DNA from 2 places in the Levilactobacillus yiduensis genome. Region 2 is predicted to be linked to the other one. Evidence: predicted binding sites of a transcription regulator. Region 2 holds the regulator's gene; the other holds the start of a gene.
What was found. The regulator LexA, encoded in region 2, represses DNA repair genes until DNA is damaged. The targets are predictions, from matches to a motif close to CNAACANNTGTTNG.
Positions count from the first base shown of each region.

Region 1: xerS (tyrosine recombinase XerS) is a predicted target of LexA. The motif match lies at 11,003-11,016, and genes of this name have one in related genera.

Region 1 is NZ_JAMXAZ010000005.1:83,794-98,512, reverse strand. Features, by position in the region: gene plsY (glycerol-3-phosphate 1-O-acyltransferase PlsY) at 213-839, opposite strand; gene parE (DNA topoisomerase IV subunit B) at 1,120-3,093, shown strand; gene parC (DNA topoisomerase IV subunit A) at 3,165-5,567, shown strand; gene NGM66_RS04515 (LysR family transcriptional regulator) at 5,693-6,652, shown strand; gene NGM66_RS04510 (manganese-dependent inorganic pyrophosphatase) at 6,686-7,615, shown strand; gene NGM66_RS04505 (matrixin family metalloprotease) at 7,761-8,339, shown strand; gene msrB (peptide-methionine (R)-S-oxide reductase MsrB) at 8,492-8,935, shown strand; gene msrA (peptide-methionine (S)-S-oxide reductase MsrA) at 8,951-9,472, shown strand; gene NGM66_RS04490 (NUDIX hydrolase) at 9,520-9,969, shown strand; gene NGM66_RS04485 (hypothetical protein) at 10,666-10,845, opposite strand; gene xerS (tyrosine recombinase XerS) at 11,029-12,093, shown strand; gene NGM66_RS04475 (aldo/keto reductase) at 12,172-13,149, shown strand; gene NGM66_RS04470 (DUF2812 domain-containing protein) at 13,220-13,834, opposite strand; gene NGM66_RS04465 (PadR family transcriptional regulator) at 13,852-14,163, opposite strand; gene NGM66_RS04460 (helix-turn-helix domain-containing protein) at 14,501-14,719, opposite strand, start outside.
Region 2 is NZ_JAMXAZ010000009.1:82,160-96,878, forward strand. Features, by position in the region: gene NGM66_RS07220 (HAD family hydrolase) at 1-622, shown strand, start outside; gene NGM66_RS07225 (D-2-hydroxyacid dehydrogenase) at 1,255-2,250, opposite strand; gene NGM66_RS07230 (GIY-YIG nuclease family protein) at 2,326-2,595, opposite strand; gene NGM66_RS07235 (tRNA1(Val) (adenine(37)-N6)-methyltransferase) at 2,582-3,337, opposite strand; gene NGM66_RS07240 (lysophospholipid acyltransferase family protein) at 3,428-4,060, shown strand; gene NGM66_RS07245 (ABC transporter ATP-binding protein) at 4,444-6,240, opposite strand; gene NGM66_RS07250 (ABC transporter ATP-binding protein) at 6,230-7,990, opposite strand; gene NGM66_RS07255 (YneF family protein) at 8,127-8,351, opposite strand; gene NGM66_RS07260 (DUF896 domain-containing protein) at 8,452-8,700, opposite strand; gene lexA (transcriptional repressor LexA) at 8,894-9,523, shown strand; gene NGM66_RS07270 (nucleoside 2-deoxyribosyltransferase) at 9,595-10,035, opposite strand; gene NGM66_RS07275 (hypothetical protein) at 10,277-10,870, shown strand; gene NGM66_RS07280 (hydroxymethylglutaryl-CoA synthase) at 10,987-12,156, opposite strand; gene NGM66_RS07285 (PPK2 family polyphosphate kinase) at 12,362-13,243, opposite strand; gene NGM66_RS07290 (histidine phosphatase family protein) at 13,417-14,079, shown strand; gene NGM66_RS07295 (PspC domain-containing protein) at 14,106-14,291, shown strand; gene ndk (nucleoside-diphosphate kinase) at 14,439-14,719, shown strand, end outside.

The DNA of each region.
Region 1 (14,719 bases), on a different contig from region 2:
GTTGCTATTTCAGTGATTTTCCTGTAAATTTTGCGGGTAATCTCTGACAGCCGCAGATGGCGGTGTGGATTCATTTAATGTTCACAATCCTTGTCAGCTGAGTATTATCAGGTGTTTTTGTACTTGCAAGCTTTAATTATCTAACCAAAAGGGCTCCCAACGACCTATAGTCATTGAGAGCCCTCGGTGTCTCTAAATTTTAAAAATAAGTGCTATTTCTGTGCCTGACGCCGCTTGTAGCCGCGGCCGAACGGGACCATGGATTCCGTTCCTTGACGAATGCGTTGGATATTGCTGCGATGCCGGTAAAACACGAAGATGGTCAAGACCAGCGCAATGCCGGTCAAATACCAATCCTGAAACGCCAGCGAGATCAACGTGATCAGGCTAAACGCAATCATGCTGGCCAAGCTGACCATGCTGGTCCAGTAGATCAAGCTGACCCACAGACCGGCCGCGATGACAAACATCAACGGGTTGTAGGCCAGTAGCATCCCCGCTGAGGTAGCCACGGCCTTGCCACCCTTAAAGTGGTCAAAGACCGAGACCGTGTGCCCTAGAATCGCAAATAACCCAAATAACAAGGGGGTTGCGCTTCCTAGAATCGTGGTCACATGGAACAGGGTGGGTAGGAGCGTGGCCACCGAGCCTTTGGCAATGTCTAAGACCATGACCGCCGTTCCAGCGTAAGGCCCCAGCACCCGGTACGTGTTCGTCGTGCCGATATTACCGGACCCTGATTGGCGAATATCCGTCTGGAAGAAGGCTTTGCCGACCCAGACGCCGTTCGGAATGGCCCCCAAGAGGTACGCCACGATGAGTAAACCAAATAATTTCACAAGTTATTCCTCCGCTCTTTCTCGCAGCGGGAACCGCCAAACTGGCGCTCACCGCAGATAAGCTGGTCTATATTTTAGCATGTTTTCACGAGAACGCCAATTATCTAGAGAATTCTAGCCAGGTTTTGGCTTCCTGTGGTATGATTATGAAGTTACTGGATACCCAGCCCAAGCGTATTTGACTGTTTATTTGAACATACGTTCGCTTTGCGGTAGAATAAGGGTATTCTGCACGTACACATTTTTTGTTAAAAATCGTAAAAGTAAAGGGGATTTACGCATGGCGAAAGCAAAACCAAAATATGACGATTCCTCCATCCAAGTGTTGGAGGGGTTGGAAGCTGTTCGTAAACGTCCTGGTATGTATATCGGGTCAACCGATGGCCGCGGGCTGCATCACTTGGTCTACGAAATCGTGGACAACGCCGTCGATGAAGCATTGGCCGGCTACGGTAAGGAAATCAACGTTACCATCCACCAGGACAACAGCATTACCGTTGTCGATCACGGGCGGGGTATGCCAGTCGGTATGCACGCGTCCGGGATTCCCACGCCAGAAGTGATCTTGACGGTGCTCCATGCCGGGGGGAAATTCGGCCAGGGCGGCTACAAGACGTCCGGTGGGCTGCACGGGGTCGGCGCTTCTGTCGTCAACGCCCTGTCGAGTGCCTTAACGGTCACCATCGTGCGTGACGGCGTCCGTTACCAAGAAAAATTTGTCAAGGGTGGTCATCCCCAGGGAACCCTCAAGAAATTGGGCAATACCCGGGCACACAACGGGACGACCATTAACTTCAAACCTGACAGTACCATCTTCACGACCACGGTCTACAACTTTGGGACCCTGGCCGAACGGTTACGTGAATCGGCCTTCCTGCTAAAGGGCGTGAAGATCACGTTGACCGACGAACGCGAGGGCCAAGAACGCGCTGAAGAATACCATTTTGAAGACGGTATCAAGGAATTCGTCGGCTACCTGAACGAAGATAAGGATACCTTAGGCGACGTCATGTACTTTGACGGCAAGAAGGATGGCATTGAGGTCGAGGTCGCCGCTCAGTACAACGACGGCTACACGGAAAACCTCCTGTCCTTCGTCAACAATGTCCGTACCAAAGATGGTGGGACCCATGAAGCCGGTATGCGTAGTGGCTGGACCAAGGCATTCAACGAATACGCACGTAAGGTTGGTCTCCTCAAGGAACGCGACAAGAACCTGGAAGGCACCGATGTCCGGGAAGGGTTGTCTGCCGTTATTTCACTGCGGGTACCCGAAAACCTGTTGCAGTTCGAGGGGCAGACCAAGGAAAAATTGGGCACGCCAGAAGCTCGGACCATTGTCGACAGCATCATCAGTGAGCAACTGGGCTACTACCTGATGGAAAACGGGGACTTTGGGAAGATGTTGATCAAAAAGTCGACCCAAGCCCGTTCCGCCAGAGAGGCCGCACGTAAGGCCCGGGACGAAAGCCGGAATGGCAAGCGTCACAAGAAGCATGAACGCCTATTATCCGGGAAGCTGACCCCCGCGCAATCCAAGAATTCGGCCAAAAACGAGCTGTTCTTAGTCGAAGGGGATTCCGCCGGTGGTTCTGCCAAGCAGGGCCGTAACCGGAAATTTCAGGCCATCCTGCCACTCCGGGGGAAGGTGCTGAACACCGAAAAAGCCAAGCTACCTGATATCATGAAAAACGAAGAAATCAGTACCATGATCTACACAATTGGGGCCGGTGTCGGTGCCGAGTTCAACATCGAAGACGCCAATTACGATAAAATCATTATCATGACCGATGCCGATGATGATGGGGCCCACATTCAGATCTTACTGTTGACCTTCTTCTACAAGTACATGCGGCCCATGATCGACGCTGGGCGCGTCTACATCGCCTTACCACCGCTGTATCAGATCAAGACGACCGGTAAAAAGGCCACGACCGATTACGCTTGGACCAACGACGAACTCAGTCGCAAGACGAAGCTGATTCCGAACCGCGGTTACCATTTACAACGGTTCAAGGGGTTGGGGGAAATGGACGCGGAACAACTCTGGGCCACGACCATGGATCCCGACAACCGGACGCTGATTCGCGTGCAGATCGACGACGCCGCTTTGGCTGAACGCCGCGTGACGACGTTAATGGGCGACAAGGTCGAACCCCGACGGAAATGGATTGAAAACAACGTCCAGTTTACGTTGGAAGACGACGATGCGAGCCTGCTAGAAAACGAGAAAGCTTCCGAGTCCCACGACTAGGAGCCTGGCGAAAGGAGTAAACATTTGTGAGTGAAGGACAAAAGATTCAAGAGCTGACTTTGGAAGAAGTCATGGGCGACCGGTTTGGCCGCTACTCCAAGTCAATCATTCAAGAACGGGCCTTGCCCGACATCCGCGACGGCTTAAAACCCGTTCAACGCCGAATTCTGTTCTCAATGAACAAGGACGGCAACACCTACGACAAGGGCTTCCGGAAATCCGCCAAGTCGGTCGGAAACGTCATGGGGAACTTTCACCCCCACGGCGATAGCTCCATCTACGAAGCCCTGACCCGGATGAGCCAGGACTGGAAGGTCCGCGAACCCCTGGTCGAAATGCACGGGAACAACGGGTCCATGGATGGTGACCCGGCCGCTGCCATGCGGTATACCGAAGCCCGGCTGAGCAAGCTAGCGGGGGAAATGCTCCGAGACATCGACAAGGACACGGTCGACATGGTGCTCAACTTTGATGACACCGAATACGAACCGACCGTCTTGCCCGCCCGGATTCCCAACCTACTGGTCAACGGGGCCACAGGGATTTCTGCCGGTTACGCCACGGAGATTCCACCGCACAACTTAGGTGAAGTGGTCGATGCCTTGGTCTACCTGCTAAGCCACCCCAAGGCGACCCTAGAGGAATTGATGGGCTTTGTCCAAGGCCCCGATTTCCCAACCGGTGGCATCATTCAGGGGAAAGACGGCATCGTCAAGGCTTACCAAACCGGTCGCGGCCGCGTGGTCGTTCGTTCCAAGACGGCCATCGAACCCCTTCGCGGCAACAAGAGTCAGATCACGGTCACGGAGATTCCCTACGAAGTCAACAAGGCCCAACTGGTCAAGAAGATCGATGAGATTCGGTTGACCAAGAAGGTTGAAGGCCTGGCTGAAGTACGGGACGAAACCGACCGTGACGGGTTACGGATCGCCATTGAGCTGAAGCGCGACGCGGATGCCCAAGGCGTCTTGAACTACTTATTTAAGAATACGGAATTACAGATCACCTACAACTTCAACATGGTGGCCATCAACCATATGCGCCCAGAACACGTGGGGCTGAAGACGATTCTCAGCGCCTACCTGGAGCATCAACGCGATGTCATCACTCGCCGGACGAAATACAACCTCCAAAAGGCGTTAGACCGGCAACACATCGTGGTCGGGTTGATCAAGGCACTGTCCATTTTGGACCAAGTCATTCAGACGATTCGGGCCAGTCAAAATCGGCGTGATGCCCGTGACAACCTGGTCAAGACCTACGACTTTTCCGAAAAGCAGGCCGACGCCATCGTTGCCTTACAACTGTACCGATTGACCAACACCGACGTGACCCAACTGGAAGCGGAATCCGCTAAATTATCCGCGGACATCGCTGAATACCATAAGATCTTGGATGAACCCAAGACGTTGAATGCGGTCTTGCGTAAGGAATTGAAGGCCGTTGCCAAGGATTACCGCAATCCCCGACGGACCGAGATTCAAGACCAAATCGAAGACCTTAAGATCAAGACCACCGTGACCGTGGCCGACGAAGACGTGGTCGTTTTGGTCAGTCACGACGGGTACCTCAAGCGTTCCGGCGTTCGCTCATACACGGCGTCTGATCCCGATGACAACGGTCTGAAGGATGAGGATTACCCGATCTTCATGAAGAAGCTGAGCACACTGGATCACCTGATGATGTTTACCAACAAGGGGAACCTCATCTACCGGCCGGTCCACGAAATCAGCGACGTGAAGTGGAAGGAAACCGGCGAACACATTTCACAAACCATTGGGCTCGCACCTGATGAAGAAATCGTGGCGACCTATGCGTTCAAGACGCTCAAGGAACCAGGACGCTTCTTGATTGCGACGAGCGACGGCTACATCAAGCAGACAGCCTTTGCTGACTTGACGCCAGGCCGGACCTACAAGAGTCGCGCGGCCACTTACGAAAAACTGAAGAATCCGGAGGCCCATGTCGTCTCTGTCCATTACTTGACTGAACCGATCGAACAAGGGATTCTTTTGCTTTCCAAGAACGGCTACGCACTGCGTTATCCGGTTGACGAAGTCTCCATCAACGGCGCACGAACGACGGGTGTCCGTGCGATGGACCTTCGTGACGACGATGAGGTGGTTAACCTAGCCCTGGTCACCGACAGTGATACCATTGCACTGGTGACCCAACGTGGGGCCTTCAAACGCCTAGCGATGAAGGAATTGTCCGTTACCAGTCGTGCCCGGCGTGGGGTCATCGTTCTGCGAGAATTGAAACGCGATCCACACCGTATCGTTGATTTCTTAACGATTCCAGCAGGTAACCCAGCCCTAGAGATCATCACCAGTCGCGAACGGACCCATGACGTCATGCCAACGGAACACCCGTTGAGCGGACGTTACTCCAACGGCTCGTTCGTGGTCGACGTCGACGCTGAAGGGCAACCCGTCCAACTGCGGGTCAAGCCAACCGAACTGGTTCTCGACTAATCAGGAATTTGCGAGGAGAAATCGTTGCGCTTTTACCGTAAACGGCCTATTATATAGATTAATAGTAACCATTAGGTAGACCTGGTAATTTTAACCACTAGGCCAATCATAAGGAGAAAAAACGGATGAAGACGAAACAGGAAAGTATCTTTTCTTCCAAAACCCTGACGTATTTCTTACAATTAGCGGAAACCATGAACTACACCCAAGCCGCGCAAATTCTGGGGATTACCCAGCCAGCCTTGACCCAACAGATCAAGAAGCTGGAACGCACGGTGGGCGCCCCGCTCTTTTATTCAGTGGGGAAGAAGTTGCGGTTGTCCGACGCAGGCTACACGATGCTCGACGCCACTCACAAGATCTATGGCATTTTAAACACGGCGACAGACGAAATCCAGCAGTCGACCAGTGCAACGCAAGGTGAGATCAACATTGGGCTTCTGGCCTCGATGGAAGATGCGGTCTTTGAGGATTTTGCCATTCTGTCTTACCAGAACAATCCTGAGCTCAAGATTTCCTTTCACATGTTAACGCGGAAGGAAATTTGGGAACGCTTGGAAAACAACAAGATCGACCTGGCCATCATGTATCTGCCGGACGATTCCATCAAGAACTGGAAGCCTTATGAATCCAAGAAGATCATTTCAGATGACCTGTTGTTCATCCACCACGATGAACAGCTAGCGAAGAAACGCCGCATCAAGTTCAAGGATACGACGGCGGGCGTTTGGGCGATGTATCCCGATGGCTACTACCTGAACCAGACGCTGCACGAAGCCTACAAGAACCAACTGGCTGATTTTCCTAAGAGCGTCGCGAACTTTACGACGCCCACCCAGTTGTTACATTTTTCAATGCAGACGCAGGCCTCGACAGCGTTGCCAAATTCCTTTATGATAGGACAGGATGACCTGCCGAATACGTGGACGGCCCATTTCGATCCCAACATTCGCTTCGATCTGGCCTTCGTCTTCCGTAAAGGTAAGGCAGAGATTCCGCGGATCAGTCACTTCTTGGCACAGTTCGACCGTTACCTGCATACCGACGATTATATCTCGCGGCTCAAGCAACTACGGAACCAATAAACTTAAAATTTTTTGTTAAAGGAGTTCTACCACATGAGTAAAGCATTAATCTTTGGTCACCAAAATCCTGATACGGACGCAATCGTTGCCGCAAAGGCTTACGCTTACTTCCAAACACAAGAAGGTTACGACGTTGAAGCCGTTGCTTTAGGCGAACCAAACATGGAGACCAACTACGTTTTGAACCATTTTGACGAACCAGCACCACGGGTCGTTAAGACGGTGGCTAACGAAGTCGACACGGTCATGTTAGTCGACCACAACGAAGCCCAACAAAGTGTCGCTGACTTGGACAAGGTCACGGTCAGCCACGTGGTTGATCATCACCGAATTGCCAACTTCCACACCGATTCACCCCTGTACTACCGGGCAGAACCAGTGGGTTGCACGAGCACGATCTTAACGGAAATGTTTGACGAAGCTAAGATTGAAATCCCAGCTAAGTTGGCTGGATTGATGCTATCTGCCATCATCTCTGACACGCTTTTACTCCAAAGCCCAACCACGACCGATGCCGACAAGGAAGCCGTTCGCGCCTTGGCTGAAATCGCCGACATCGACGTTCAAAGCTACGGCATTGCGATGTTAAAAGCCGGGACGAACCTGGCCGCTAAGAGCGACAAGGAATTGATCGACGGTGACGCAAAGTCCTTTGACATGGCTGGCAAGAGCGTTCGGATCGGCCAAATCAACACGGTCGACTTGAACGAAGTGTTGGACCGTCAAGCTGGTTTGGAAAAGGAAATGCAAGCTGAAATGGCCGCTGATGGCTACGACTTGTTCATTACCTTAGCCACCAACGTCTTGAACAGCGACTCCGAACTCATCGTTGCCGGTGAACCAAAGAGCGCCGTCGAAAAGGCCTTCAACACCAAGCTGGAAAACAACCGCGCTAGTTTACCTGGCGTCGTTTCCCGGAAGAAGCAAGTGGTGCCACCATTGACCGCTGCTTTCGAGGCTTAATTAGCTAAATTTACGATGATCAACGTCCAACTGCTAGTTTTTCTAGTGTGCTGGGCGTTTTTTGTCGCTTCTGAATACGGGTTCCCGTATAATACGGAACGATGGTAGCCGTCGGGCATCCTCCTTCGAGAGAGAGGGACTTTGCATGATTAAAGGTTGGTACCGAGGGATTTTAACCATTATTACAACGTTGGTTTTGTTCTTTACACAGGTTGGTGGCAGTGCGGCGTTGGCAGCAGCAGGCGTGACCCCATTTGGGCCAGAACGCTTTGCCCACGCCCATGCCACATACGTGATTACGACCAAGTCTCGGTATTATCGTCAGATCTGGCAGTCAGCCATTTCAGCCTGGAATAAGACGGGGGCCTTTCACTTCAAGGCGGGCACTAAGCGAGATGCTCAGATTGATTTGGAAACGGCCTCTAAATCTCAGGCAGCAAGATTAGGCGAAGACGTTGGCTTGACCGAATACACCGCGCAAAACGATTATTTGACCAAGGTTACCGCAATGTTGAATCCCAGTCTGCTGCAGACGTACGGCTACTCTCATTCCGATGACCTGCACGTGGCAGAACACGAATTGGGCCACACAATGGGATTGGCGCACAACCCAGCCAAGCAAAGTGTGATGTATTACCGGAACCGGGCCGTTGGTATTCAGAAGGTGGATATTGAAGGCGTTCAATTGCGGTATCGCACACCCGCTGGGCAATCAGCAAAATAGAAGGTATGTACCGTTTGAAAGAACTGGTTCGCTGTGTCGTGGCGAATCAGTTTTTTCGGTTGGAGCTGCCAAATTCCTTGTGTTTCCGCCGAAAAGTTTTACACTAAGAGTAGTAACGATTAAGTTGCGTACAACTGATTGGAGGAATTAGCATGAAGCAGCAAGAAAACCAGGAAGACTTGAAGCAACGGCTGACGGCGGAGGAATACGCTGTCACCCAGCATGCGGCCACAGAAGCCGCGTTCACCGGTAAGTACGATGCCTTTTACGAAGACGGTATCTACGTGGACGTGGTGAGCGGCCAACCACTATTCAGTTCAACCGACAAATACGACGCGGGCTGTGGGTGGCCATCCTTTACCAAACCCATTGATGCCGCCAACGTTAAGGAAAACACGGATCACTCCTTTGGCATGGTTCGCCAGGAAGTCCGGAGCACGGACGGCGGGTCTCACTTGGGCCACGTCTTTACTGACGGTCCACAAGACCAGGGTGGCTTGCGCTACTGCATCAATTCAGCGGCATTAAAGTTTATTCCCGCTGACAAGCTTGAAGAAAATGGCTATCACGACTTCGAACAACTTTTCGACAAGTAAAAGGAGGGGCACCGCATGACAGAGAAAGATACAGCGATTTTTGCGGGCGGCTGCTTCTGGTGCATGGTTCAGCCCTTTGATACGCAGCCCGGCATCGAATCGGTCGTTTCCGGCTACACCGGTGGTCACACAGTCAATCCGACGTATGCGGAAGTCGCCAGCCATACCACGGGTCACACAGAAGCCGTTAAAATCACCTTTGACCCCAGCATCATCAGCTATGCCCAGTTGGTCGAAATCTACTGGCGGCAAACGGATCCTACTGATGCCAGTGGCCAGTTCCAGGACCGCGGTGACAGTTATCGGCCGGTCATCTTCGTGAACAGTCCCGCACAACGGGCCGCAGCGGAGAAATCCAAGGCCGCATTGGCTGCCAGTGGCCGATTTGATGAGCCCATCGTGACGACCATTGAAGACGCCCAACCATTTTATCCGGCAGAAACTGAACACCAGGACTTTTACCGCAAGAACCCATTTCGTTATCAAATCGAAGAGATGGGCGGTCGTCAAGACTTCATTCAGAATAAATGGCGTTAATACCCATTCTGTATGATACAATCATAGGAAAAGACGGGTGAACGCACATGGGCTATGTCCTAAATTTACGTCAGCAAGTTGGCGCCGCACCGCTAATCGTCGTGGGCGCTGCAACGGTAGTTTACCGGCAATCAGCGCTCTTATTGGTGCACCGCACGGACAACCATTTCTGGGGCTTGCCGGCGGGATCAAAGGAACTCAACGAAAGTACGGTTGCGACGGCCAAACGCGAACTTCATGAGGAAACCGGCATGACGGCACAAACCGCCAAATTGCTGACGGTCGTAAGTGGCGCTGGCATGCAATATCAATATCCCAATGGTGATCAGATTGATTCGGTCACGGTGGTTTACGAAGTTGCCGCGACTGGTGAACCCAATGGCGATAATGACGAAACCAACGCCGCCAAATTTTTTCCGCTGGATCAGTTGCCAACAGAACTGACGCCGTTAACGCGAAAGATTTTAACCGCGTTGGGCGTGGGTCAACTGAACTAAATTAAAAACCAGTTCTTGAGTTGTTAAAAACTTGGGAACTGGTTTTTAATTGGCTTGAATTCGGGGCTGGTGACGATTGCACTACTACTTTCGATAATATATATTATGTAAAGTAGAATAGAGAAAAGCTTTTGACCTGAAAAGTGCCGGTTCCCTGTTGCTACCGTTGTTAGCAATTCAGTTGACTGGTTCGGTTCGTCAGCGAGTTCTTTAACTTTTCAATAGCATCGCCAGCAAACGCCAACCGTTCGACAAGTGCTCTGACAAATGCCAACGAACTGCTGACCGCGACGTTCATTAGATTCAACAGCACTGCTAGTCAGGTTCAAGCTGTCAGTCAGCGTCAATAACCTATCAGCCATTGGCTCGTCAAAAACGCCAATTTGCAGGCGGATTCTACGGAATTTTCATGATACACTTGATCAGCTAACACCTGAACGTGTGCTCAGAATCAACGTCGTTTTTGCGGGTATTGCGATTTACTGCTGGTGCTGGCTGGTTCTATGACTCGCATCAGTTGAAATAGCCTTGGCCGAGATACACCGATAATTTAGATTGCTGGTGAACTTGCCGAGGCCGCTCTGATTGGACTTATCGTTAAGTGCTTAGCGGATAGCTGGTTTTGACGGCTGTGGTATTCAGTTGCTGACGCTGACAGATGCGCTACGGATCAGGTCAAATTGTAGCTAAATATTCCTAGTCCAAAATGCTGATAAATGCCGTCACATCAGTGATCAAGCCGTTTTCAGTTCCTGGAAAGTCAGATTGCACAATTATCATTGAATTGTGCCAGCAGCTGCCCACGTTAAACAACAAATTATCCGTCAAACCGCGAAACAACAGCGTTTTAGCGGACTTAATGACTTGCAATGGCATTGCTGAAATCCAGTAGTTGGCTAGCTGTCTCCAGTAGTACCATCGATCTTTAGCTGATTACTTTCATTAAAACAAATATTTTAAAGATAGTAGTATACAGAAAAACAGGCGGGGGGCTTGCTAATTTTGGCGTTCACCGGTATCATAGAGTCATATGAGAACATACGTTTGGAGGCCACTTCTATGGAAAAGCAGCATTACCTAAAACTCATCAACGAAGAATTGGCCACTGCGCCCTGGTACGTGCAGGAATACTACCAGGCTAAAGCGACCATTCCCTTGTCACCCGCTACCCTATACCAATACTTGACGGAGTTCCGCCGCTTCTTTAATTGGCTGATCAGTGAGGGGTTGACCTCTGCTACACGCCCCGCCGATATTGACATTCAGGTCTTAGCGACATTAAAGAAGGAAACCGTAGAACTGTACAAGTCCGCCCTGCTGAACCAGACCAAATTAACTGGCGCTCCCGGTAGCCGGACTCATCCGACCATCAATCGCTCGCTAAACGCCCTGTCCTCGTTGTTCAAGTACCTGACTGAAGATACCGAGGACGACAACGGTGAGGCGTATTTCGACCGCAACGTCATGCATAAGATTGCCCTGGTCCGCACCAGCGAGACCTATGCCACCCGGGCGGCCAACCTCAAGACCAAGCTGATGCTGGGCAACACCGACCATGAGTACCTAGACTTCATTGACCAGAAATACGAGGCTCTCTTGTCGCCAGCCAAGAAACGCTACTTTCATCGGGACAAACGCCGGGATCTGGCCATCAACGCCTTGCTGCTAGGCAGTGGCCTGCGGGTATCCGAGGCAGCCAACGCCGACCTGCGGCATCTGAACCTCAAGACCGGTACGATCGGTGTTGTCCGTAAGGGTGGTCAGCGTGATACCGTGCCCATTGCCCCCTGGACGCTGCCATACATCCAGGCCTACGTTGATCACCGTGAAGCCATCTATCATGCGACCAGCGCCGACCGCGCCCTCTTTCTCAGTAGTTATCGCGGTCAGGCCTCACGGATGCAGGCCAATTCGATGGAAAAAATGGTGGCTAAGTATTCGGCCGCGTTTAAGGTCCGTATCACGCCCCACAAGCTGCGGCACACCTTAGCCTCAAAACTCTACCTGGCCACCAAAAACGAACAGCTAGTGGCCACCCAACTCGGTCAGAACTCGACTAGTGCCACGGGGCTGTACACGCATATCATTGACGAAGAACAGCGCCATGGACTGGAGAAAATGTAGTTCAGGTCATTAAAGTAAAGTAGTACACTATAGATACATGACAATCATTAATCACCCATTAAAGGAGTTAACGAACAGATGAACTATCGTAAATTTGGTAAAACTGGCTTTAACATCAGCGAGGTCTCGCTTGGCACTTGGCAACTTGGCGGCAAATGGGGACTGCCTTTTAGTCAACAGGACGCCGAAGCAACGTTAGCCGAGGCCTACGGACAGGGCGTCAATTTCTTTGATACCGCTGACGGCTATCAAAACGGGGCCAGCGAACGTGCCGTGGGACAATTTATTAAGACCCACCCCGACGTTCATTTCACCACTAAAATCGGCCGCAAAGAAGAACCGCTAACGGCCGACCACTTTACGCCCGCTAGCATTGACAGGTATGTCGAAGAGTCCTTGAAGAATATGGGACTCGATACATTGGATATGGTGCTGCTCCATTGCCCACCAACCCAAGTGCTCTACCAACCCGAAACGTTCTTTGAGCTCGACCGCCTGCAGCAACAAGGTAAGATCCGCAACTACGGCGTCAGTGTGGAAAAAGTTGAAGAAGGCATCAAGACTCTTGATTACAACGTGGCTGGTATCGAGATCATCTTCAACATGTTCCGGTTACGCCCAGCCAAGTTATTCTTTGAACTGGCCCAACAACATGATGTCGGCATCTTGGCCCGGGTACCGCTGGCTAGTGGCCTATTGAGCGGCAAATACACGGCTGATACCAAGTTCGCACCCGAAGACCACCGGACAAACAATCGCGATGGCCAACATTTTGATAAAGGTGAAACCTTCTCTGGTGTGGATTACCTCACCGGCGTCAAGGCAGCGAACGAACTCAAGCAACGCCTGGGGACAGACCAATTAGCAGCCACGGCTTTACGCTACATCTTAATGTACGATGCCGTTTCCGCCGTGATTCCCGGCGCCAGCAACCCGACTCAAATTGAACGCAACACCGCAGCCGCTGACCTAGCACCATTGACGGCGGATCAAATGGCGGTCGTGCAGGATGTTTATGATCAGTATATTAAGAATCCAGTTGACTATTTGTGGTAATCGGTAGATTTTAAATTAAAAGGCTCTCAAGGCTAGTTTGCGTAGTCTTGAGAGCTTTTTAGACAGAGATTTAATTGCGTGTCCCAGCACCATAATAGGCTCGTCCCAAGTACACGAAACTGGCCACGCCAAACGCATAGACGGGGATGACCCGCAGTAGTGCCCAAGGCGTCTCGAACCAAAAGGCTTGCCAAAACCGGTTACCCTGCATTTGCCACAATCCGGGTGTTAAATACCAACTCTGAAAATTAAAAACATTCACACCTGAGCTGAGGTGAGTCAAACCGAAAAACACGGTGAGAAACAAGACACCATAGAAATAACCCATCCGACTGTAACGGCGACGACTGTCCTGCTTTGATCGTTCATCCGAAAAGATGGCGTTGTCGACCGAGTCCCTGCGTTGCTGAAAGTATTGTACACCACCGTGACGACTGCCGCCAATCAAACGCCAACCGCTATCGTTAAAGAGTTGCCGATAATCCTGATAGTTCCGCCAGCTCAGCCCGTGATCGCGAAAGTCCAACCGCACTGTCGGTGTAAATTCATCTGCAACTGTCAACGGTACAAAGGTATAGCTATGCAAGATATGATTCACAAACGTCAAGCGGTAGCCCGCAGCCTGCACGCCATTAATCCAATTTTCTTCTTCGTCAAGATTTAAAAATACGCGAAATTTTTTCATGTCATCATCCTCCCCAATTAATACCCAAATGACTGCGCTAACGTCCCCAGTTGGCGCAGCCGCGCCGTTTCCAACGTCATGATTTTTCGGCCAGCGGGTGTAATTTGATAGACGCGCCGTCGCTTATCCGGCCCCGGCACTTCTTTGATCCATTTTAATTTCAGCAGATTCTCAGTCGCCCCATACATGGTCCCCGCGGCCACCTTTACTGTCCCCTGACTGATGCGGGCAATCTCTTGAATCGCGCCATAACCGTGTAGCGGCTGGGTTAAGACCAGTAAAATATAGTAGGTGGTCTCGGTTAAGGGCAAATTTTTATCTCGTTTCATTTTTTCCTCCAGTGGTTAGCAATCGTACACTATACAGTCCAACTATATATAGAATAACTGTATAGTGATCATTTTGCAAGCCGGAGGTCGTTTGGGTTTCTGATGGTGGTCTTACCTGTCCTTTAAACTTATCACGAGCAAATTGGCTTAACCAACATTTTCGTCTCTAGTCACTAAGCAAATTGATGGGCAACTTATTTTTTTGTTTTAATAATCTTCAATGGTCATATCAACCTACATACACGACAAAAAGCGCCCAGAATCCTAGTTCTGAACGCTTTTGCGTGTTATCTAAATCAACTTGGGACTGGCTCTCACTTGCATGAAAGGCGCTATCTTAGGTAAATTCGACCTTAAGTTTCTTTTCAAGTGCAAAGGCAATCTTACTCATTGTATCAAAGCTGGTATTTTGCCCACGTTCAATTCGCGCGACAGTTGATTGCGGAACATTTGCACGCTTGGCTAACTCACGTTGCGTTAAGCCAGCGCGTTCACGCTCATTCATTAAGGCCACTGCGTTCTCTAGCCTGGCGGATCCAGCATCGAATCCTACCTT
Region 2 (14,719 bases):
TGATTTCACCCAAGCCCTGCAGGATTACCGTTGCCAAAGTACCCAGGCGTATGCCCAAGTGGCCAATGGCAATTGGACCCACGAGGAGATGGCGGTCAATCGGTTGAACGCAACGCTGAACCAACAGCATCGTGGCCTGGTGACGCCCGCCATGGCGGTGACCTTCGAACGAACCTATGCCGAAGGACTCAAGCACATTACCCTCTTCCCTGGCCTGTCAACGGCCTTAGACCAGCTGAAGGACCAATTCAAACTGGGCATTATTACCAATGGTAAAACGCAACACCAATTGGCAAAAGTGATGCAACTGCAAATGCACCGGTGGGTCGACCGGGATAATATCATCACGTCCGAGGAAGCTGGCTTAGCCAAGCCGGATCCCCAAATCTTCACCTTGATGAATCACCGACTCAACCTGCGTGCCAGCGAAGTGGCCTACGTGGGCGATTGCTACGGCATGGACGTCAAGGGTGCCAAGCAAGCCGGGTGGCACGCCTTTTGGTTTAACCACCGCAACGCGGAAATGACGAATGGCAACTGGATTCCTGACCAAACCGTTGGGGATTCGTTGGAGCTGCAGGATCTCCTGCTAGCCCTATCCGCCGTTCCCGAAATGTCCTGATTAACTCTAACGGCCGATAAATGTCATTATGTCCAGCTGCACAGTCTGGACTGGCCGCCTGCCGTCCGCCAAATATGGGTCGGAACGCTGTGGGCGGACGGGTCGAGCCGAAGTGCGGTCTCGACACCTCGCCTTTGAGCCGAAATTCGCGTCTCAAAGACGCCAGTTACCTAAGCCGCATGAAACCATGCCGCTTAGGTAACTCCCACGGCTGAACCCATATTTGGCGGACTCTCGGCTACAAAAGTAAGTACAATCGACAATTGGCTTACCGATAGGGTTAACTGAGGTTGTATGCAATCAGCATCTATCAACTGGCAGTGGAGCCATGGTTTTCAGACCGGAGGCGTCCTCCAGTGCAGGCAAACCTGCTAGCTGATGGTGGTATTCTGGTCTCGCTAATTTTAGCAATCAGCCTACCACTGGACCGAAGTTTACTGACACAATCATTTTTCAATTTGACTTTTAAAACTGGTTTAGGGATATGCTTTGGCTATCCCCTGACCAGTTTTTGTTTGCCCTGAACGAAATCTTTTTCCGAAAGAAATGACCAGCCAACTGAATGTTCAGTCGACTGGTCATTTTTAGTCCAACTCGTCAAATGACTCGTCAGACATCTTCGCGGTTAGTGCTTAAAACTTAACTTCGTTTTCAGCCTTGCCCGTTTCGATCAATTGCTTGTTGTTGTTCAAAGCAAATTGCACCATGTTCTTAACGGCAGTCTTGGTGTAGAAGGCGATGTGTGGCGTAACCAGCACGTTTTCGCGCTTCATCAAGTTCTTCAGCCGTTCGTCAGGAATAGCATCGAAGCTGCCAAAGTCGGTGTTGAAGATACCAACTTCGTCTTCGTAAACATCCAAGGCGGCACCGGCAACCTTGCCGCTGTCTAAGGCCCGGATCAATGCATCAGTGTCGATAAGGGCACCACGGGCAGGGTTCAAGATCCAAACGCCATCCTTCATCTTGCTGAAGGCGTCGTCGTTCAACATCTTGTCGTTGTCCTTCGTTGCTGGGGCATGTAAGGAAATCACGTCAGCTTGGGCGTACAATTCGTCCATGGTGTCAACGTAGATCCCTTGCTTTTCCAATTCTGGGTTGTGGTAAACATCGTAAGCGATGACCTTAGCACCAAAGCCTTGGTAGATCTTCATCGCAGCGCGGCCGATTCGACCAGTTGCCACAACACCAACAGTCATGCTGTTCAATTCATCAGCAATGTCTGGGGCCCAAGTCAAGTCACCATTGGCTTGTTTGCGGTCGAACGTAGGGGTCCGACGTAACAAGCGCATCAGTTGGGTCACCGTTAATTCAGCGATGGCTTCTGGTGAGTAAGCTGGGACGTTGGTAACCTTGAAGCCGTTACGCTTAACAGCGTCAGCATCAACGTTATCAACCCCAACGTTCCGTAATGACAGATTCGTAACCCCGTTAGCGGCTAGCTTGTCTAAGACTGCCGCCGTATAAGGCTTTTGTTGGTAGACAACTGCGCCGTCATAGCCCTTAGCAAGATCAACCGTCTTTTCGTCCAGTAAATCTCCAACAGCCTTAACTTCAATCCCTTGGTCCTTAGACCATTGCTTCAAGTAAGGTTGTTCATCGTCACGAATGCCATAAGCAATAATTTTCACAGTTAGTTCCTCCTAAAAAGATATCTGTTTCTAAAGCACTTAATTAGTTTAACACAAAAACTGGCTTGTGCACCACTAAACACTTATTCCGTGCGCCGCCAAATACGCTAATTTGTGCTGGCGGCTCTGATGCTTGAAGGCCCATTCGGCGTGGAGTGCATCGTGTTTGTTGTCAAAAGCCTCGCTGTAGAGCACCTTGAGCGGTCGATGGACCTTGGTATACTTGGCTCCCTTACCGGCTAAATGGGTCGCAAACCGTTTGGCAACGTCCGTGGTGAATCCCCCATACAGTGAGTTGTCTGCGCATAACAGCACATAGAAATAATACGCCTTATTGGCGGCCATAGAGCAACGCCTCCACTTCTGGCGTGTAGTTGCCCTGCGCATCGTATACAGTCACTGGCGCCGGGAACCGCACACCACCGGGCTTTCCATCCTTGATGGCCTCAACTAGAACCATGTTGGCTTCTTTGTTCGGCTTGGGGTGGACCAACCGGATGCGTTTGGGAGCCAAGCGGTTAGCCGCCATCAGTTGTAGCAGCTGAAACAAGCGGTCCGGCCGGTGAACGAAGTAGGCCTTGCCGTTCATCTTCAATAGACCACTGGTCGTTGCCACGATGGTCGCCAGGTTCGTCAAAATTTCGTGACGGGCGATGGCCAGATAACGGTTCGGATTCTTCTGACTGTCCGGTAAATCCTCAAAGTACGGCGGGTTACAGGTCACCACGTCTGCTGAGTCCTTGGGAATCCACTGGTTGACCTGGGCCAAGTCCCCCTCGTAGACGGTCATCTGGTCGTCTAGCTGGTTCAGGGCCACACTTCGACGTGCCATGTCAGCCAAGCGGGGTTGGATCTCCACCTCGGCAATCTTGCCGTGTGTCTTGTGACTCATGAACAGGCCGACTGCCCCGTTGCCGGCACACAGGTCAACGGTCTGGCTACTGGCCCGTAACGGCAGCTTGGCGAAGTCCGCAAGCAACACGGCGTCCAGTGAGAACGCGAAGACCTCGGGGCTTTGAATGATCTGAATATCTTGGCTATACAACTGGTCAATGCGTTCATCGGGTTTCAAGGTCAATTTGACCACCCACTTTCAAAATTTTTAGAGATAACTTGCAACGGTGCCGTTTTTTTTGCATACTAGATGAAATGGTCTCATTCGAGAGGAGCGCACCACATGTTTTATAAATTTCTACGTGGCGTGGTTTGCACGATTCTATTTCTCATCAACGGTCGCGCCCGCTACGTTCACCAAGCTGACTTACCGGATGGCCCCTACGTCTTAGTGGGCCCGCACCGTACTTGGTTTGACCCCGTCTATTTCGCGATGGCGGCCTATCCCCGGAAGTTCAGCTTCATGGCAAAAGAAGAATTGTTCCAAAACCCTATTTTCCGATGGTTGTTGAAACATGTCAATGGTTTCCCGGTAAATCGTGATCACCCGGGGCCATCCGCCATCAAGACGCCCGTGCGCATCCTGCGCCAAGGCGACCTGTCCTTGATCATGTTCCCATCCGGTTCACGGCATTCTAGTGAACTCAAGGGGGGGGCCGCGGTCATTGCCAAAATGGCTGGGGTGCCCCTGGTGCCCGCCGTTTACCAGGGTCCACTGACGTTCAAGCAACTGTTCTCACGCAAGCCCGTCACGATTGCCTTTGGCACACCAATCGTCATCGACCGCAAGATGAAGCTCAACGAAGAAGGCCAGGCCGTCATCGAAAAGCAGATGCAGGCGGCCTTTGACCAACTCGACCAAGAGATCGATCCCAATTTCCATTACGTCGATGTCACCGGTGAAAAAAAGAAGTAAGCAAAAGGATTGTTCCTGCCAGCACCCGCTGACGAGAACAATCCTTTTTTGATGACTAAAGGTTGCAAGTACCGAAACACCTTATAATTACCCAGCTGACAGGGATCGTGAACATTAAATCAGTCCACCCCGTCACCTGCGGCTGTCAGAGATCAAACATAAAGTTAGCAAGAACATCGCTGAAATAACAACGTTCATCAACATGCGCGAATGATCTGCCACGTAGCCGTGAGTGAGCTAAATTTGGACTCAGCCGTGGGAGTTTTCAAGTGACTTGCTTGGAAACTGGCGTCTTCGAGACACGATTTTTGGCTTCGACCGGTCCTTCCCACAGCGTCACGGTCCAAATTTGGCCAACGGCAAGGCGGCCAGCACAATCATCGTCACTCCGCAACGTGAGCCGCGTTTTGCAGTTCAATCATGTCGTAGTAGTAGCCGTGCTGGGCCATCAATTCATCGTTGGTCCCCCGTTCGACGATTTTTCCTTGGTTCAAGACCAGAATCAAATCGGCGTTTTGAATCGTGGATAACCGGTGGGCAATCGCAATCGTCGTCCGGTTTTCTTGAATCCGATCCAGGCCATTTTGAATCATGGTTTCCGTTTCCGTATCGACGTTAGCCGTGGCTTCGTCTAAGATCAAAATCTTTGGATCCGTGACCACGGTCCGAGCAAACGTAATCAGCTGGCGTTGACCGGCTGAATACTCCGTCCCCCGTTCAAGTACGGGTGTGGCGTACCCTTGTGGCAACTGATCGATGAACTCGTCAGCCTGAACAAAGTGCGCCGCACGCTGAACTTGTTCGTCCGAAATATCCGGGTTGAACATGCGAATATTGGTCTGAATGTCGCCGTAAAAAAGCTGGGGTTCTTGGAGGACCAGGCCCATCTTCGACCGTAATTCAGCCGCTGGATACTCGCGGATGTCACGCCCGTCGATCAGAACTTGGCCGGATTGGAATTCGTAGAAGCGCATCAACACGTTGATGGTTGACGTCTTCCCGGACCCCGTCTGGCCCACTAAGGCGACCGTTTGGCCCGGTTCGGCGACGAATGAAACGTCACGCAAGACTGGGTGTTCTTGGTCGTAGGCGAAGGTCACGTGGCGAAATTCAATTTTGCCGGCCGTGATTTTCGCGTCCGCCACCGGATGCTGCTGCGGCGCTAAGGTCCGATCATCAATGATCCGTAAGACCCGCGAGCCAGCCACCATCCCGTTTTGGAAGTCACTCAGATTATCCATCATATTACTCATTGGGCTGTAGAAGTTGTTCAGGTAGGTAATGAACGCGTAAATCACCCCGGCAGCCACAACCTCGTGGACCCCGCGAATCCCGAAGAGTCCTAAGATAATGACCGTTCCCAACGCATAGAACAAGTTGATGATGGGGCTCAACAGAAGTGAGTTGGTCCGAATCATATCACGCCGTGTACCGTAGTACGCCTCGTTGGTCTTTTCAAAGTTTTTCGCCGTTCGCTTTTCTTGCCGGAATTCCTGAATGACGCTGATCCCGGTAATGGCTTCGGCCAGCTTGGTATTTAGCTCACTGAGCCGTTCCCGCATGCGCCGGTAGACCTTGGAACTGAAGCGTTGGTAGTACCAGATCGTTAACGCGAGAAATGGCACCAACACCAGCGTCCACAGCGCCACCGTCACGTCCGTCACGAACATGGCGATGAAGGACGAAATGACCGCAAATAGGGCCAGCACCAGCGTGTTGAACAGGGCCCAGAAGTTGGAGAACGTCATGGTATCGTTCATCAACCGCGACAGGATCGACCCGCCCGGCGTTTGATCGAAGTAGCGCATCCCCTTGCCGTGCAAATCGTTAAATAATTTGCGACGGACATTTTCCAGCATGTACTCGGCCCCCATGGTACTGGTATAGTTTTGCCAGAACTGGAAGACGGCTTTCACGATCATGCCGAAGAGGTAAAGCCCAGCAAACAGCCACATGATTACAATGGTGGCATTGTTGGTCCGTAAATATTTGTCCATGTAGGTCTGCAGCAGCCACGGCAAGAAGGCGTTGACCGCACTGATCAACGCCGACAAGATGACGGAACCGATGAAAAACCATTTGTACGGTGCCGCAAACTTGAAGAGCCGCTTGATCACGGTCAGTTGTTCCTTGCTGGACATGCTGTGCGCCCAAGCTGACTGGTGTGTCTTATCTGCCATCACTGATGCCTCCCTTCACTTGTGTTTCTAATTGTTGCTGATTAAACATGCGTTGGTACCAGCCGTGAGCCGCCATGAGGTCCTCATGCGTTCCGCGTTCGACCACGGCCCCTTGATCCAAGACCAAGATTTCGTCGGCGTTCATGACGGAACTTAACCGGTGAGCGGAAATAATCGTGGTCTTGTTGGCCCGTTCGGCTTTCAAATTCTCCAGGATCTCCGCTTCAGTCTCAGCATCCACAGCCGACAGGGCATCGTCTAGGATCAGCAATTCAGGATTGATCAGCAACGCTCTGGCAATCGCTAACCGTTGTCGTTGTCCCCCAGACAAGGAGATGCCTTCTTCACCGACTTCGGTCTCATACCCCGCCGGTAATTTGGCAATCTGCCCCGCTAGATCACTCTTGGCCGCGGCAGCTTCAACCTCAGCTTGTGAGGCGTCGGGCCGAGCAAACCGAATATTTTCAAAAATGTTGGATGAGAACAGGAAACTTTCCTGAGGCACGTACCCAATGGCTGGCAAATAGCTGTCCAGCGCGTAATCCTTGATGGGGTGACCCCCGAAGTCGATCTCGCCGGAATAATTGTCAAATTCCCGCAGGATCAATTTCATAATCGTGGACTTCCCCGCACCGACCCGGCCAACGATGCCCAGCGTATGCCCGGCTGGCAGCTCGAAGTCGATGCGTTTCAGACTGGCCCCAGCATTGTCCGGATAGTCAAACTGCTGAACGTGATAGCTCAGCGTTCCGCTTGGCCGCGTCTGAATCCCATTGGTCTGGTCAATGATGTGGGTCTTTTGAGCCAGTAGCTCCATGACCCGGTCATAACTGGCATTGCCCCGTTCCATGGTGTTAAACAGCATCCCGACAGCAAACATCGGCCAAACCATCATGGCTAGGTAACTGATGAAGGACACCAGGTTCCCAATCGTAATCACGTTGTGGGTGACAAACAGGCCCCCAAGCACGATGGTCGCCACGTAAGAGATCGAGATAATTAAGGTAATGGCGGGGTCAAACATGGAATCCAACCGGTTCACGCGCCGGTTGATCTGAATGGTCTGGTCGACCTGACTGTCAAAGTCGGCAACGTCGGCGTCATCTTGACCGAGAGCCTTGATGACCTTGATGCCACTAATACTTTCCTGAGCCTTATTGTTCAGCCGCGAAAATGCCGCTTGAGACTCCCCAAAGGCCCGGTGAATCTTCTGTCCCAGATACCACGAGATGACCGCGAGAAATGGAAATGGCACGATGGCCAATAACGTCAGCCGCCAGTCGATCAATGCCATCATGGCAATCAACGTGGTACCCCCGGTAATAATCGCATCGGCGAATTGGAGAATCCCGCCGCCGGCGACCCGTTGGACGGCCTCCAAGTCATTGGTTGCGTGGGCCATCAGATCCCCGGTCCGATACTTCTGGTAAAAGACCCGGTCCATTTGCATGAAATGGTTGAACAGTCGGTTACGTAATAATTGCTCCAACCGGGCCGCACCACCCCAGATGGCGTTACGCCAAATGTAGCGCGTGCCATACTGGGCGAGTGCCGCCAGCGTCACGAATAATAAGTCCATGGCCAGCACGTGGCCCGTCATGGTCTGCCCGTGAATGCCATCGACCATGTTCCCGATGATCCGCGGGGGAATAATCGCGATGAGTGCCGTCAGCAACAAGCCAATGACCCCGACCAGGTATCGCCGCCATTCCAACCGGAAATACCAAGATAATTTGCGAAAAATACTCACGAACATCCCTCCTTAAAAATTAGAATATGATTAAAATATAGCACAGACTTTATCATTTTACTGGAAATCTGAGAAAATACAACGAAAAAGACTCGCTCCAGGAAGAAAACTGGAAGCGAGTCTCAAAAAAACCAACTTATTTTTTGTGTGCATTTTGTTGCATGGCGTTCATCATTTGATGAAGTTTCCGCTGTGAAGGCTTTTGGCCCATTTGCAACATCATTGCCCGTAATTGGTCTTCGTTGATTGGTGGATTGTCTTTCAGATAGTTTTCCATGTACTTCCGTGCGCCGAAAAAGCCACCCGCTGCACAGGCTAAACCGACGACGATCACGATTAAGATCCAGATCCAAGTTGCCAAGTCGTTTCCCCTCCTTTGATGAAGTCATTCATTTAACAATTCTACACAAACTTAAACCAAATTAAAAGAGCGAATCCCAAAAAGGACTCGCCATTACCGCTTAATCGTCCCGCAAGCCCTTGTTGCGTTGGATCTGACGGACCTTTTCAGGGGTAACTTCCTTGCCGTTCTTGTCGTAGACCTGCAGCATTTCAACTTGGCTACGGAAGCTGGCCTTGAAGAGCTTCAAATATTGTTGCCGTAAGCCAGCGCGTTCCGTCTTCTCAGCGGGCGTCAGGCCTTCAGCCTTGTTCTTGTGTGCGAGTTCGTTGATGCGTGTTAATAGGGTGTCCATTGTGGGTTCTGCCATGAACAGTCCTCCTTGTAAAAGTATTTGAGTTTAGTTACGTTATTTTCCTTGAAAATTCAAGTCGACACCTATCATATCAGGGTTATTTTCAAATTTCAACCAATTTAACCGAACATCTGTTTGAAAACGTTCGGTACCTATGCTACAATTGCACTAAACAAAACTACGAATGACGAACGAGGTGGCAGAAAAAATGAGTAAGGCTTCTGAAAGCAAACAAATCGCCGTTCTCCGCTTCATTTGGGAACGGGTCAATGAAAAAGGGTATCCCCCCACTGTCCGTGAAATTGGGGAAGCCGTTGCGCTTTCTTCAACGTCGACGGTCCACGGTCACATCGCCCGCCTAGAAAAGAAGGGGCTGTTAGTCAAGGACCCGACCAAGCCCCGGGCACTGGAAGTCACGCCCGCTGGGTTAGAAGAATTAGGCGTCCACGAAGAACAAACGCGAATTCCCGTCTTGGGAACCGTTACGGCCGGCGAACCAATCCTTGCCGTTCAGGAAGCCACGGACTACTTCCCCGTTCCGCCTGAATTTGAAAATGATGACGATCAGCTCTTTATGCTCACGATTCGGGGCGAAAGTATGATCAACATCGGCATCTTAAACGGCGACCAGGTCATCGTCCGCCGGCAACAATCCGCCGACAACGGCGATATCGTCATTGCCATGACGGAAGAAAATGAGGCCACTTGTAAACGGTTCTTCAAGGAAGCCGATCACTACCGGCTTCAACCAGAAAACGACACCATGGCCCCGATTATTTTGAATCACGTCAGCGTTTTGGGCAAAGTCGTCGGTCTATTCCGTGACGACGTCCACTAACGACCGCATACTTATGTTAAAAAGCCAGCTCTCCATCTGCGAGGGCTGACTTTTTTGCTGAAATTATCGGATTAAATGACTTTACCTTGGTAATGACTTTCTGGCAATGTGGCAAAATCATAGGCAGCCAAGGCTTCGGCTTCGCGGAGGTAGGCGTGGAGCCCTTCCGCTAGCATCAAGTTTAAGATGGTGTCCTTTTCGTGTAAGACCACGACTGGCTTCTTGCTGTGAAAGGCGTAACCAATCTCGAAGGCCGTCCCGGAGTCCACCTGGTCATCCACGAAGTCGACCAAGGCAACCACAACGTCCGCCTGGTCGATCTGGTGAACATCCATTTGGAAGGTTTGCGTCGCCCATTCAGGCGTGCCCATTTCTAGGCCAGGAATTTCACTTAACCGAGGGCTAAACACGTTGGCCACTCGGGGATTGGCAGCTAAGGCCTTTTCTGCCCGTTCGATCCGGGAAGTCTGTTCATCATCAAAGAAGGGTCCTGCTAAGTATACGTTAGTCAATCGAATCTCCTCATTTCTCTCTTGAATGTCTTTATTATACCCGAAACATTAACTCTATGCGATGGATTTTTGATTAATATTCGGTTATAATTCCCCGAGAAGCCGTTTTCATTGCTGAAGCCAAGAAAATATTCGAGTTTGCATAGTCTTTCACGTTTTGTTTGCTCTGGCCGACACGTCCTAACCTTCCTCACCGCTTTCATGCTATACTTAACCTAACTTATCATGCGGAGGGGTTAACATGTTCTTAGGAATTGCGATTCTGGGTGCCATTTTTATCGTCATTACCTTTTTTTCAGTAATCAACGCCGGGCGACGGGGAGAATCCCGGCGTGGGCCGCTGATCGTTTTAGTGCTCACGATTCTGGTCACGGCCGGTGCCGTTTGGAAACTGCCCTACTGGTCTGGCCATCAGCAGCGGGCCCAGTCAACCGAAAGTGCCGTTTCCAAAACGTCGGCCATCAGCTCGCAATCTGGTCAGGCCTTTGCTAGTAGCGACCACACCATGACCCAAGCAGATGCCGAAAAGCAGGTCACCCAACAATTAGCTAAGTCCCTGAAAAAGCTGGGGCCGGTGACCTTTGACCAGGCAACCAAGACGTACACACTGACCATTACCAATACCAGCCTAAAGAAGACCATCAAGGCCCTCCACGCGGACCCGAGTCAGGCCAAGCAAGCCAAATGGCCCAAGTTCGCGCACAACTTCATCCAAACCAGTGCCTCATTGAAGAAGGCTTTAGGTAAGGGCTACAGCTTGATCATCCGAGTCGGCAAGCAGTCTCCCGTCCTGGTCTACAAAGACGGCTACCTCACGAAGAACCAATTTGAGTAGATCAACCGAAATACGGTGACCAGTAGCATTTGATTTCGACTATTTAAAGTTCCTATGTAAAAAGGCGTTTGACGATTTCCGCCAAACGCCTTTTTAATTTCTAAAATTATCAGGATTCACCGTTGCCGGTACTGTCGCTGCTGGTGTTGCCGCCCCGCTAAATAGTATGGTGCGGTCACTTCGCCAACAGCCAACTGTGTATCACGACCATCATTGCTTAACTGTTGTTGGAAAATGGCCTCGTATTCGGCCACACTAACGGCTTGCCGGTCGGCCAACTGCTGCGCCAGGAAGGCCTCATCAAATCCGGAACGATACGTCGGCTGTAGCACACCACTGAAGAATTCGCCCTCAGCGCCGGACCCGTAACTGAAGAAGCCCAGCCGTTCACCACCGGTCAGCGTACCGTGCCGTAACAGGGACAAAAAGCTCAGATACAGCGATCCCGTGTATAGGTTCCCCACCTCACGATTGTCAGCTTGACTAGCTTCAAAGGCGGCCGTCAACGCTGCTTGTTGGGGCGTGGACGCTTCCGGTAAGATCTGCCGCAACCCCTTGCGCCCCATTTTCGTGAATGGCAAGTGGAATACAAAGGCTGAGAAATCAGCGATGGACCGAGCCGTCTGGGCCTGATAGTCTGACCAGACCGTTTTGAAGAAGTCCAAGTAGACGTTGGTTGAATATTTGCCATCGACCAGGGCTTCGGTCCGGTAGGTCGGCCGCCAAAAGTCCATCACGTCTTCTGTGTGGTAACTGCTGATGGCATCTAAGGCCAGGATACGGGGGTTAGCCGTGATCAGCATCGCCACGGCCCCGCCACCCTGCGTGACCTCACCGGCCGTTCGCAAGCCGTAGCGCGCGATGTCGGCACCAATGACCAATACCTTGGCCGTCGGATGGACCCGGACAAAGTCGGCCGCCAACTGTAGTCCTGCTGTCGCCCCGTAACAGGCTTGCTTCAATTCAATGGCGCGGGTGTTGGCGGGTAGCCCTAACAGGTGGGCCAAGTACACTGCGGTGGCCTTGGAATTGTCCACGCCCGATTCGGTGCCAAACAACACCATGTTGATGTCAGCCTTAGTCGTCGGGGTCAAAATCTGGCTGGCTGCATTGGCCGCCATGGTGACGACGTCTTGGGTTGGCGGAATGACCGCCTGTTTGGATTGGCCAATGCCAATGAGATACTTGTTGGGGTCCTCTCCCCGGGCGTGTGCCAGATCGACCATATCTAAATACTGGTCGGGGGTATAAAAACCCATTTTATCAATGCCTACAGTTACGGTCATGGTGTCAAAATCCTCCTAAAAAATCCTGTGCGTCTTGCTGGTCCATTGGTCGTGTTTTTATTCAGTGGTTCCAATTTTTCTGTCACAATTCAGTCAAACTACTTTAGCATGACTGGCTGTTTACTGGCAAATTTTGCGATATTGTATCATACAATTTAGAGCTCAGTCTCTATTCGAAATTTACTGTCATAAGGCTTTTTGCCTATTACAATTCACCCTTTTTCAACTGATGTAAGGTCGTCTTTAGCTTACTTCTAGTCTCGGCGGAGACGACCGGATAAGTTGGGTGAATGTTCTGCAGGCGTTTGACCAAAATGTTCGAGACAATCAGGCGAGCCGCCCCCTTGTCATCGGCCGGAATCACGTACCAGGGCTCCTCCTTGGTGGCCGTGTTTTCCAGCATCTTGGTATAGGCAACTTGATAGTCCGCCCAAAAGGCCCGTTCACTCATGTCGCTAGGTGAGAATTTCCAGTTCTTGCTGGGAATCTCAATGCGCCGTTCGAAGCGATTGGTCTGTTCCTCGCGGGATAGGTGCAAGAAGAACTTGATCGTCACGAAGCCCTGGTGCCGCAAGTACGTTTCAAAGTGACGTAGGTCGTGGTAGCGCCGGTCAAAGAACTTCTCGCCGACGTCTTCCAAGCTATTCACGTCTGGTAGGTTTTGCCGCAACAGCATTTCCGGATGGACGCGACTGATTAGGACGTCCTCGTACTGTGAGCGATTGAAGATGCGAATCTCACCACGTTCTGGCAGGGCTTGGTTGACCCGCCATAAGAAATCATGGTTCAGCTGCAAATGCGTTGGCTGTTTGAAGCTGATCACGCTGGTGCCAGAGGGATTCAAGCCACTGAAGACGTGGCGAATCAGGCCATCCTTCCCCGCCGTGTCCATCCCCTGTAAGATGATGATCACACCGGTCTGCTTTTCCGCGTACAAGCGCGTCTGCAGATCACTTAACGTGGCCACGTTAGCCTCTAAGGCGTTCGTGATGACGGCCTGCTCTGGCAAATGATCAGCGCGTGTTGACAGCTCACTGAGATTGACGGGGGTCTCCCCCGTATAACGGTAACGACTTTCAGTACTCAAAACGCATCGCCTCCTGTTACTAAAAATCATAGCATTCTTTGACCCCCATGACTGCCCCAAAGTGTTAAAATTCACGAAAAAACTTTTTCGCCGTCGAAATGAGTGCGTTTGTTCAGTAGCCTTGCTATACTGAACTTGTAACCACTTACCAAGTTTACGAAGGAGTTTCCAATATGAAAAAAATTACGGCATATTTTGTGCGTCATGGCCAAACGATGTTGAATCACTATAACAAGGTTCAGGGCTGGATCGACTCGCCCCTTACGGAGAAGGGTCGCGCTGATGCGAAACGCGCGGGCGAACAGCTCAAGGGCGTTCACCTAGCGGCCGCCTACAGCAGTGATTCCGGCCGGGCTATTGAAACGGCTCGCATTGCCTTACGCCAGAATCCCGAGAACATGAACATCGTGTCCTACCAGTACCCTGAGTTCCGCGAACAGTGCCACGGTTATTTTGAAGGCAACGATTTAAACCAAATGTGGCAGTTCGTTGGCGCCCAGGTCAAGTTGACCTCCGAATCCGCCGTCTTGGGGACCTACGGCTTAGAAAAGGCCCGCGACCTGATTCACAAGGCCGACCTATACGGTGAAGCCGAAAGTAATGATATGTTCTGGGAACGCTTGGACCGCGGTTTTGACAAACTCCGGGACAATTCTCAAGATGGTGACACGGTCTTGGTCGTTTCCCACGGGATGACGATTCGTTCCATCGTGGACCGCTACGCACCGGAACTAGACGAAGGCGTGGCCACCATCAACGGGAGTATCACCAAGTTAGAAATCACTGATGATACCATTCATGTGGATTTCTTTAACAAAACTGATTTTCAATCTTAAGTCATTATCTGAGGAGGATGGACTTCATGAAAAATATTCATCGTTCAGCTAGCAACCGGGTCTTCGCCGGCGTCATTGGCGGCCTGGCAGAACACTTTGATTGGAACGTGGGCGTGGCCCGCATTTTATTCGTCGTCTTAGCGATAACGCCAGCCTTCCCTGGCATCATCGCCTACCTGATCTTATGGATGATCATGGGTAATCCGGAATAGGCATTCTACCAAGCAGTTCTCCCGATTTTTTCGGCAGAACTGCTTTTTTAGTTGACGTGGGCGATCCAATCTTCTAAAATTTAGGGTGTAACTTGTTACGTCATGAGCAATGCGCTTGGTTGCTCCAAATACAAGGAGGTCTCTATCATGGCAAACTCAGAAAAGACTTTGGTACTGGTAAAACCTGACGGTGTCGCTGAAGGACACGTTGGTGAGATTATTTCACGACTAGAAAGAAAGCGCTACCAAATAACTGCATTGAAAGTTATCCGCGCCACTCCTGAACAACTTGAAAGGCACTACTGCGAACAAGTGGACAAACCTTATTTTAACGAAATCGAGACCTACATGACGGAGGGGCCACTGGTCGCCATCATCGTCACCGGGACCGATGTGGTGAAGGCCGTCCACAATTTAGCGGGTAAAAC